3 regions of the Nocardia sp. BMG111209 genome follow, and region 2 is predicted to be linked to each of the others. Evidence: riboswitches for the same ligand, from Rfam matches in the RefSeq annotation. Region 2 holds a riboswitch; each other region holds the start of a gene.
What was found. Region 2 has a riboswitch for S-adenosylmethionine ahead of G361_RS0140820 (homoserine O-acetyltransferase). Riboswitches for the same ligand answer to the same signal wherever they lie in the genome.
Positions count from the first base shown of each region.

Region 1: linked by a shared signal. The riboswitch ahead of G361_RS0134325 (aminotransferase class V-fold PLP-dependent enzyme) and the one ahead of G361_RS0140820 (homoserine O-acetyltransferase) in region 2 are both predicted to bind S-adenosylmethionine.
Region 3: linked by a shared signal. The riboswitch ahead of G361_RS0137920 (rhodanese-like domain-containing protein) and the one ahead of G361_RS0140820 (homoserine O-acetyltransferase) in region 2 are both predicted to bind S-adenosylmethionine.

Region 1 is NZ_KB907309.1:683,597-686,863, forward strand. It holds gene G361_RS0134320 (hypothetical protein) at 1-132, shown strand, start outside; gene G361_RS0134325 (aminotransferase class V-fold PLP-dependent enzyme) at 137-1,447, opposite strand; SAM riboswitch class IV at 1,500-1,613, opposite strand; gene G361_RS0134330 (LysE family translocator) at 1,736-2,359, shown strand; gene G361_RS0134335 (flavin reductase family protein) at 2,360-2,824, opposite strand; gene G361_RS0134340 (YbaK/EbsC family protein) at 2,968-3,267, opposite strand, start outside.
Region 2 is NZ_KB907310.1:611,393-614,659, forward strand. It holds gene G361_RS0140810 (tRNA (cytidine(34)-2'-O)-methyltransferase) at 1-199, opposite strand, end outside; gene G361_RS0140815 (DUF3017 domain-containing protein) at 346-591, shown strand; gene G361_RS0140820 (homoserine O-acetyltransferase) at 569-1,738, opposite strand; SAM riboswitch class IV at 1,889-2,001, opposite strand; gene G361_RS0140825 (TetR/AcrR family transcriptional regulator) at 2,056-2,715, opposite strand; gene G361_RS0140830 (MFS transporter) at 2,853-3,267, shown strand, end outside.
Region 3 is NZ_KB907309.1:1,469,916-1,473,182, forward strand. It holds gene G361_RS0137910 (FAD-dependent oxidoreductase) at 1-678, opposite strand, end outside; gene G361_RS47580 (hypothetical protein) at 944-1,375, shown strand; SAM riboswitch class IV at 1,425-1,540, shown strand; gene G361_RS0137920 (rhodanese-like domain-containing protein) at 1,559-1,981, shown strand; gene G361_RS0137925 (O-succinylhomoserine sulfhydrylase) at 2,010-3,224, shown strand.

The DNA of each region.
Region 1 (3,267 bases), on a different contig from region 2:
GACGGGCCCTACGATCCGGACCTGGACGATCCCCGTCTGGTCGCCGTGGCGACCGACCTCGACGCACTGGAGTCGGTCGCCGACGACGACCCGCTGGTGGAGCAGCTCGCCGAACGCTATCTGGTGTTCTGACCGTTCAGAAGGAACACGGCGCCGCACCGCCGGCGTCCTGAGCGGTCAGCCGTGGCCGGGTCTCCGGCTGGGGATTCCAGTGGCCGTCCGCGCACGTGTACTCCCACGACGGCCCCCGCCGCACCAGCACATCGATCGCGTCGACCAGACGATCCACATCGGCCGCGGTGGTGCCCAGGCCGATACTGGCCCGGATCGCGCCGTCGACGCCGAGCCGGGCGAGCAGCGGATGCGCGCAGAATCGGCCGTCGCGCACCCCGATCCCGTGTTCGGCGGACAGATACGCCGCCACCCGGCCCGGTTCGACACCGTCGAGGGTGAAGGTCACGATGCCGACGCTGTCGGCGCTGTCCGACCAGATGCGCAGGAAGCGCACCCCCGCGATACCGCCCAGCCCCTCGCGCAGCCGGATCGCCAGCCGCCGCTCGTGTTCGGTGGCCCGCTCCTGCAGTTCGGTGAGCGCATCACAGGCCGCGGCCAGGGCCGCCACGCCGAGGACATTCGGCGATCCGGCCTCGTGCCGCTGCGGCGCGGGCGCCCAGTCGACACCGGTCGTGCGGACCTCTCGGACCGCCCCGCCGCCGGCCAGGTACGGCTCGGCGGCATCCAGCCAATCCCGGCGGCCCACCAGCACTCCCGCGCCGAACGGCGCGTACAGCTTGTGCCCGGAAAAGGCGAGGTAGTCGATTCCGCTGTGCCGCAGGTCGATTCGCCGATGCGGCGCCAATTGCGCGGCATCCACCAGGATTCGGGCCCCGCACTCGTGCGCGACGGTCGCGAGCCGTTCCAGCGGCAGCACCTCACCGGTGACGTTCGACGCACCCGTGATGGCAAGCAGCGCAGCGGGTTTGGTACACAGCTCCGCGACCACCCGGCGGATCGTCTCGGCCACGGTGTCGGCGGCCCGGACCACCCGCCGCCCGTGCCGCAGCCACGGCAGGAAGTTGGCGTGATGTTCGATGTCGAGCACCACGGTATCGCCGGGTACGCAGGCGGCCAGCAGGTTCAGCGAGTCCGTGGTGTTGCGGGTGAACACCACGACCTGGTCGTCGGTACAGCCCAGGAACCGGGACACCGAGGTCCGGGCGGCCTCGTAGCAGTCGGTGGAGATCCGCGAGGCGTATCCGGCCCCGCGATGCACGCTCGCGTAGTAGGGCAGCAACTCCGACACCCGGTCGGTGACCTGTGCCAGGGCCGGGGCGCTGGCGGCGTAGTCGAAATTCGCGTAGCGCACGGTGCCACCGGACACCAGCGGAACCTGCAGGTCGGCGCCGGATACCTGGGCGGCACAGGTCGGGTCGAGAACAGCGGTCATCACGCAATCCCTTCGGTTCGGGGACTCCGGAAACGACGAGGAAAAAAGTCGGAGTCCGCGCTTGCCGAGCCCGGTCGGGCTGCGGCCCGGTCGTCACCCGGAGCACCCCGCCGCGGAGGAGGGTTGCCGGCCAGCAAGCCGGGGCTTGACGCTGGCACTCATGACCTGAGCTGAAGATAGGCACTGGCCCGAACCCTTGTCAAGATTCGGACGTGTCGCCGCGCATGTCCGGGGGGACTCGCCGTAATCGCCTTGCCATCCCGATCCGACCTGCGCTTATATCGAACGGTGACCGTCTCCCTGCTGCTCGGATTCACCGGACTGTGCGTACTGCTGGCCATCACCCCCGGCCCGGACACCTTCCTGGTCCTGCGCTTCTCGATCGCCGGGCGCCGGCACGGGATCGCGGCGGCGCTCGGTTCCGCGGTCGGTGGCATCGTCTGGGCAACCGTGGTCGCGGCCGGGGTGGCGGCCCTGCTCGAGCAATCTGCGACCGCCTACCGCGCGGTGAAGGTGGTCGGCGGAATCTACTTGATATATCTCGGAATTCGGACGCTGATCGAACATCGCCGGGCCCGCGCGGACGGCGAGCCGGCGGACACCCGGGCCAGCACGGCGACCGTGCCGTCCGCATTCAGCGCGGGCCTGCTGTCGTGCCTGCTGAATCCGAAGGTCGGATTGTTCTATCTGGCGGTGCTCCCGCAGTTCCTCACGACGGTCACCTTCCTGAACGCGCTGGCGCTCGGCGCGATCGAATCGACGGTCGCCGCCGTCGAGATGGTACTGCTGGCGACGCTGGCCGCCCGCGCGATCGAACTGCTGCGGCGGCCGCGCACCCGGGCCCGGCTGGAACAGATCAGCGCGGGCGTGCTGACGGCGCTGGGCATCGGCACCGCGGCGTCGGCGGCCTGATCAGTCCAGGGCGGTGGCCCGGTGATAGGCGCCGTTGTAGTACAGCAGCGGCGCGGCCAGGGGCGCGGCGCCGGTCTCGTCGTGCACCCGGGTCACCAGGCCCACGACCAGGGTGTGGTCACCGATCGCGAAACGTTCCCACACGGTCGCCCGCACCCAGAGCGGCGTCCCGTGCAGCACCGGCTCGCCGGAGTCGAGCGTGGTCCACAGCGCGGGTTCGCTGAACCGCTGTCCGGCCTCCCGGGAGAACCGCCGCGCCAGCTCCTGCTGATGCTCGCCGAGGAAGTGCACGACCAGCGAATCCGCGCCCAGCATCGACGCGATGCTGGAGGAGGTGTGCGCGATGTTGAACGAGATCAGCGGCGGCTCGAGCGACAGCGAGGCGAACGAGGTGGCGGTGAACCCCACCGGCCCGTCCGCACCCGCGAGCGTGACGATGGTCACACCGGCCGGATAATGCCGCATGGCCGACCGGTACTGCTCGGCCGGAATGCCGTCCGAGCCCACGGACGCCCGTAGTTCCGCGTCGGGAGATCTGCTCACAGTTCCAAACTACGTCGCGCGATCGCGACCCTCGCCGGGAGGACGGATGACCGGCGTCACACCGCCTAGTCGACGTCGATCGACAGCCCCGCGGTGATCCGCACCAACTCCGGGAACGAGGTGCGGAAGACGGTGTTCGGATGGCCTCCGGCCGCCCACAGCTCCCGGTATTCCGACAGCGCATTGTCCACGTAGGTGGGCAGATTCGTGGGATGGCCCACCGGCGCGATACCGCCGATCGGCTGCCCGGTCACCTCCCGGGCGGTCGCCGCCGGGGCGGGCGTCAGCGTCCCTTCCAGCCGGTCCCCGGTCCGGGCCAGATCCACCCCGTGCGCCCCGGAAACCAGCAGCAACACCGGTTCGTC
Region 2 (3,267 bases):
AGGCGGCCGCCAGATCCCGGTGCACCCGCACCGACGCGAGGTCGTGGTAGTCCAGTCCGGCGCGCCGGAGCTTCGGCTCGGACAGATCGAATCCGAGCGGTTCGATCAGATGTAGTTCGCACCCGGTGCCGGCGACCAGCCGGATCGCGTTACCCGTGTTCGGTGGTATGCGAGGTTCGAAGAACACCAGATGAAGCACGCGGGCCAGTATCCCCGGCCGGTCCGCGATCGAGCGACCCGCCCCGACCCGGGCGGGGATGCGAGAATCGGAACGTGACCGAGACCCCTGTGACCCTGCCGTCGCGCTCCGCAGCAGTCGGGCGGTTCTTCCGCACCCACCTGCCGATGTCGCTGGTGGTGGCGGTGCTGGTGGTGGCGGTGGTGTTCGTCGCGGAGGATCGGTGGCGGCGTGGCGCGTTCTTCGTCGGGGGCGCGGTCCTGCTGGCGGCCGCGCTGCGGCTGTGTGTCCCGACCGCCCGGGTGGGCCTGCTGGCGGTGCGCAGCAGGCCCTTCGACATCGCGGCCTACGCCGTGCTCGGCGGGGCCATCGTCACCCTGGCCGCGACGATCAGCAGTCTGGGTGTCGACTGACCGAGCCGTCGCGGGCGGATCGGGCCAGATCCATCGTCTGGACCAGTAACTTGCCGACCGCGGTGGTCTCGGTGAGGAAGCCGTCGTGCCCGTCGCGGGAATGCACGATCTCGAGTCCCCGGCAACCGGGCAGCAGATCCGCCAGCTCCTGCTGGGTACGCAGCGGGTACAGCCGATCGGAGTCGACACCGCCCACCACGCACGGCACCGCGGTACTCGCCAGCGCGGCCTCGATGCCGCCGCGGCCGCGGCCCACGTCGTGGCGGTTCATCGCCTCGGTGAGCAGTACGTAGGTGGCCGGATCGAACCGGGCGACCAGCTTGTCGGCCTGGTGTTCCAGGTAGCTCTGCACCGCGTAGCGGCCGCCGGTCCGGGGATCCTCGCCCTGCTGGGCCTGATTCTCGAAGCGGTGGTCGAGCTCGAACTCGGTGCGATAGGTCAGATGCGCGATGCGGCGGGCCAGGCCCATCCCGGTCCGCGGCGTGCGGCCGGTGCCGTGATAATCGCCACCCTGCCAATCCGGATCGGCGGTGATGGCCGCGATCTGGGTGGTCTGGGTGCCGATCTGATCGGCGGTGGCACGTGCGCCGACGGCCAGGATCAGCGCGGCGCCGACGCGCTGCGGGTACCCGACCATCCACTCCAGCACCCGCATACCGCCCATGGATCCGCCGACCACCGCGGCCACCCGGTCGATGCCCAGCAGATCGGCCAGCATCACCTCGGCGGTCACCTGGTCGCGGATGGAGATCTCGGGAAACCTTGTGCCCCAGGGCTTTCCGTCCGGAGCGGGACTCGTCGGCCCGGTGCTGCCCTTGCAGCCGCCGAGCACGTTGGTGGCGATCACACACCATTCGTCGGTGTCCAGCGGCGCACCCGGTCCGACGATGCCGTCCCACCAGCCCGCCAGCTGATGCAGGCGGTCCGGCGCGCCGATCACGTGCGAGTCACCGGTGAGGGCGTGCTCGACGAGCACCACATTGTCCAGATTCGGTGACAGCTCACCCCAGCGCTGCACGGCGAGAATCGCGTCGGGGACGACCGCCCCGCTCTCCAGCCGCACATCCCCGAGGGCGACGGTGCCCAGGGTGCCGTCGGCGGGCGGCAACAGGGCCGCTGCGGTCCGTGCGTCGATGTCCACGGTCACCGCGCCGCCACCGTGCCGGACCCGGGATACACCGCAGCGAACGAGAAGTCACGCACCCCTTCGAGGGTAGCGAGGCGATGGCGAACGCCCGATACGTCCGCGGCGCAACCGATACCGGGCGCAATGGGGTTACTCATGGTCGTGCTCCTGACGTCGCGCTTGCTTCCGGCCTTCTCGGAAGCCCGGTCATCACCCGGAGCACCCCACCGCAACTGGAGGGTTGCCGACCAGCGAGCCGGGGCTTGGCGCTGGTGCTCATGACCTGCCCTGGATGGTATCGGATTGCGTTCCGATGCTGTCAAAGGGTTGCGCCGGAGTTACTCGGCAGCGGCCATCGGACGCGCGCACACCCGCTGGAACTCGTCGTAGGCCGCCTGCACGGCCCGGACCATCAGGTCCGGGGCGGCCGCCGGGGGGCATTCGGCCAGCGCGCTGTCGCACTCCATACCGGTGCGGATGACGGCGTGCCAGGTGGCGGCGATCAGGCGTACGGTCAGTGAGTCGGCATCGAGGCCGAGGCGCTCGCCGAGCGCCGCGTTGAGCTCGGCGGTCTTGGTATCGATGAAGTCCATGCTGCGCGAGCGCACCGCGGCGCTGGCCCGCATGATCCGCTGCATCTGCTGGAACCACGAGAACGGCAGCGTCTCGTCGGTGGTGCTGAGCTCGGCCACGACCAGGTGGGCATTGCGCAGCGCGAGCAGTTCGTTGCCGGTGATGGGCTGATTGCGCAGCTCGACGGCGACGCGCCGGCCCCACTCCTCGGTGGGAGCCAGGATGATGTCCTCTTTGAGTTCGAAGTACCGGTTCACCGTGCGTGGCGAGACGTCGGCGGCGTCGGCGATCTGCTCGACGGTCGTCGCCTCGAAGCCCTGACTGTCGCAGAGCTGCAGCGCAACTTCGATGATCCGGCGCCGGGTCTGCTCCTTCTTGCGTTCGCGCAGACCGGCCCGGGGCTGACAGGACGAGGAGCCGAGCATCTACGCATTCTAACTCCGTGTTACGAGTTCATGACCAGAGATGCCAAATGTCGCAGTCAGACATTTTTCTCTTGACGCCATTTGACTGGCGGTGACACGATGGCGTCATCTTGCTTCCTACTCAGGAGTTCTCCCCCATGACCGACCTCGGGATCGCAGTACACGAATCCCCGGCCACCGACGCCGAGCGCGGTCGCTCGACCCGGTGGTGGGCCCTGGGCGTGCTCGCCCTGGCTCAACTGATGGTGGTGCTCGACGCCACCATCGTCACGATCTCGCTGCCGTTCGCCCAGCGTGACCTGCACATCAGTGACGGCGACAAGCAGTGGATGCTCACCGCGTACACGCTCATCTTCGGCGGTCTGCTGCTGCTCGGCGGCCGGCTCGCCGACTACCTCGGCCGCCGGCGGATGTTCCTGATCGGCCTGGTCGGCTTCGCCGCCGCCTCGGCCCTGGCCGGACTGGCCCAGAACGCCGGCGAGCTGTTCGCCGGCCGGGCATTGCAGGGCGCGTTCGCGGCCGTGCTGGCCCCGGCGGCGCTGTCGCTGGTCT
Region 3 (3,267 bases), on a different contig from region 2:
GATATTGGGAGAGTGGTCCAGTTCCCGCAGCTCGAGCGGGGTGAACTTGGCCTGCGCGGGACCGCGGCGGCCGAATACGTGGACCTCGAGGGCCTTGTTGGCGCGCAGGCCCGCGTAGACGTTCGGCGGGATCTCCGTCGGGAGCAGTTCGTCACCGGTCTTGGCGAGGACGCGCGCGACGTCGAGGGCGACGTTGCCGACGCCGAGGACGGCGACCTTCTCGGCCTCCAGGGGCCAGCTGCGGGGGACGTCGGGGTGGCCGTCGTACCAGGAGACGAAATCCGCGGCGCCGAAGGAGCCCTCCAGATCGATGCCCTGGATCGGGAGGGCGCGGTCGGCGTTGGCGCCGGTGGAGAAGATGACCGCGTCGTAGAACCTGCGCAGATCCTCGAGGGTGATGTCGCTGCCGTAGTCGATGTTGCCGAGCAGGCGGACCTGCGGCTTGTCGAGAACCTTGTGCAGCGCGGTGACGATGCCCTTGATCCGCGGATGGTCCGGCGCGACGCCGTAGCGGATCAGGCCGAACGGTGCGGGCATCCGCTCGTACAGATCGATGCTCACCTCGGCATCGGACTTCATCAAGGCGTCGGCGGCATAGATGCCCGCCGGTCCGGCACCCACGATGGCGATGCGCAACGGGCGATCCGCACTCTGTCGATCGGCGCTGTGTTCGGTCATTCTCAGGCGCACCCTCTGGTTGGAAACTCTGGTCTCAGCCGTCTTTCTTAGCTTAGGCTAAGTTGACGCTCGGACGGGCTCCCCCCGGCGTCCCCGACATCCCATCGATGCTGCATCGTTGCTGCAAGGATCCGGTTGGCGCCGCGGCGGCCGCCAGTTCCCGAAGATTCTATCGGTGACGGCTATCGCCTCCGTTCCCCCGCCCCCGGCGGGAAATGCCGGGCGTGACTCCCGACACACCGGGCGACCAGGGATGATCAATGCCATGACCACGCCCGACGAGGAACCCGTCGTCATCGATCAGCGGGAAAAGACCCGGTCCGCCCTGCCTTTCCTGGCGGCCTTCGCGATCGCCCTGGTGGTGCTCGTGGCCGTGGTGGTCCTCGAGGCGACCCGGCCCGCCGAGAGAAACCTCACAGATTCCGACAAGATGGCCACCGCGGTGCGCGATTACGCCGACGCCTGGAACGCCGCCGATCCCGCGAAGCTGACCGCGGCGGCCTGTGCCGGATTCGATCCGGCGCGTTCGCCGCTCGCCGCCGCCGCGGGGAAGAAGGTCGATCTCGTCCGGCTCGCCGATCCGAGTATCGACGGCGATCACGGCAAGGTGACCGTGACCGGTTCGGTGGACGGGAAGGAGTCGTCGGGCACCTGGTCGCTGACCCGCTCCGGCGGGGTCTGGCGCGTGTGCGATTGAGGCCGTCGGAGTTTGACAGGCAACCCGATCACCGGGCAATCTCTTTGCAGGTCATGAGTACCAGCGTCAAGCCCCGGCTCGCTGGTCGGCAACCCTCTTTCGCGGCGGGGTGCTCCGGGTGACGACCTGGCCGCGCACCGGCTCCCGGTGCGGCAAGTGCGGATTCTCGAGGAGGTTCGACAGATGAGCTACGCAGGCGATATCACCCCACTGCAGGCGTGGGAATTGTTGCGGGACAACCCGGATGCGGTGCTGGTGGATGTGCGCACCGAGGCCGAGTGGCGGTTCGTCGGGGTGCCCGACACCGCCTCGATCGACCGGCCGACGGCGCTGATCGAATGGGTCGATCTCGGTGGCGCGCGCAACGAGGCCTTCGTCGATCAGCTGAAGCAGGCGCTCGCCGGGCGCGCCGAGGGCAGCGATGCCCCGGTCGTCTTCCTCTGCCGTTCCGGTCAGCGGTCGATCGGCGCGGCGACGGCGGCCACCGCGGCCGGCTTCGCCCCGTCCTACAACGTGCTCGAGGGTTTCGAGGGCGCGCTGGACGAGCAGGCCCATCGTGGCGCCGCCGGCTGGCGGGCGCATGGACTGCCGTGGCGGCAGTCGTGATCGCGGCGGAAACCGAAGGGAGACAGGCATGATCACGGGTGGAGCGTTCGAGAAGCCGTTGCCCTCGGGTGTCGGCCCGGCGACGCTGGGAGTCCGGGGTGGACTGCGGCGCTCCGGTTTCGAGGAGACCTCCGAGGCGCTGTATCTGTCGTCCGGATTCGTCTACGAGAGCGCCGAGGCGGCCGAGGCCGCGTTCACCGGCGACGTCGAGCACTTCGTCTACTCCCGCTACGGCAATCCGACGGTCGCGATGTTCGAGGAGCGGCTGCGCCTGCTCGAGGGCGCCGAGGCCTGTTTCGCCACCGCCAGCGGCATGTCGGCGGTGTTCACCGCACTGGCCGCGCTGCTCGCCGCGGGCGATCGGCTGGTGGCCGCGCGCAGCCTGTTCGGCTCCTGTTTCGTGGTGTGCAACGAGATCCTGCCGCGCTGGGGTGTGGAGACCGTCTTCGTCGACGGTGAGGATCTGGACCAGTGGGAGCAGGCGCTGTCGGTGCCGACCACCGCGGTGTTCTTCGAGACCCCGTCCAATCCGATGCAGACCCTGGTCGATGTGCGCCGGGTCACCGAACTGTCGCACGCCGCGGGCGCGAAGGTGGTGCTGGACAACGTCTTCGCGACCCCGCTGTTGCAGCGCAGCCTGCCGCTGGGTGCGGATGTGGTGGTGTACTCCGGCACCAAGCACATCGACGGTCAGGGCCGGGTGCTCGGCGGGGCCATCCTCGGTGCGAAGGACTACATCGACGGCCCGGTCAAGAACCTCATGCGGCACACCGGTCCGGCGCTGAGCCCCTTCAACGCGTGGACGCTGCTCAAGGGCCTGGAGACGATGCCGCTGCGCGTGATGCAGTCGGCCACCTCGGCGCTGCGGATCGCGGAGTTCCTGGAACAGCATCCGGCCGTGTCCTGGACGAAATACCCGTTCCTGCAGTCACATCCGCAGTACGATCTGGCGCGCAGTCAGATGAGCGGCGGCGGTACGGTCGTCACCTTCGAACTGGCGGCCAATCCGGACGAGGGCAAGAAGCGCGCCTTCGAGGTGCTCAATCGCCTTCGCATCGTGGACATCTCGAACAACCTCGGTGATTCCAAGACCCTCATCACCCATCCGGCGACCACCACGCATCGCGCGATGGGTGCGGAAGGCCGTGCGGCCGTGGGGATCACGGACGGCGTGCTGCGGATCTCGGTGGGCCTGGAGGATATCGACGATCTGCTCGGCGATCTGGATCACGCGCTGGGCTGAGCCGGTACCGGTGGCGTTCGCGTCCGGCGGACGCCACCGAATC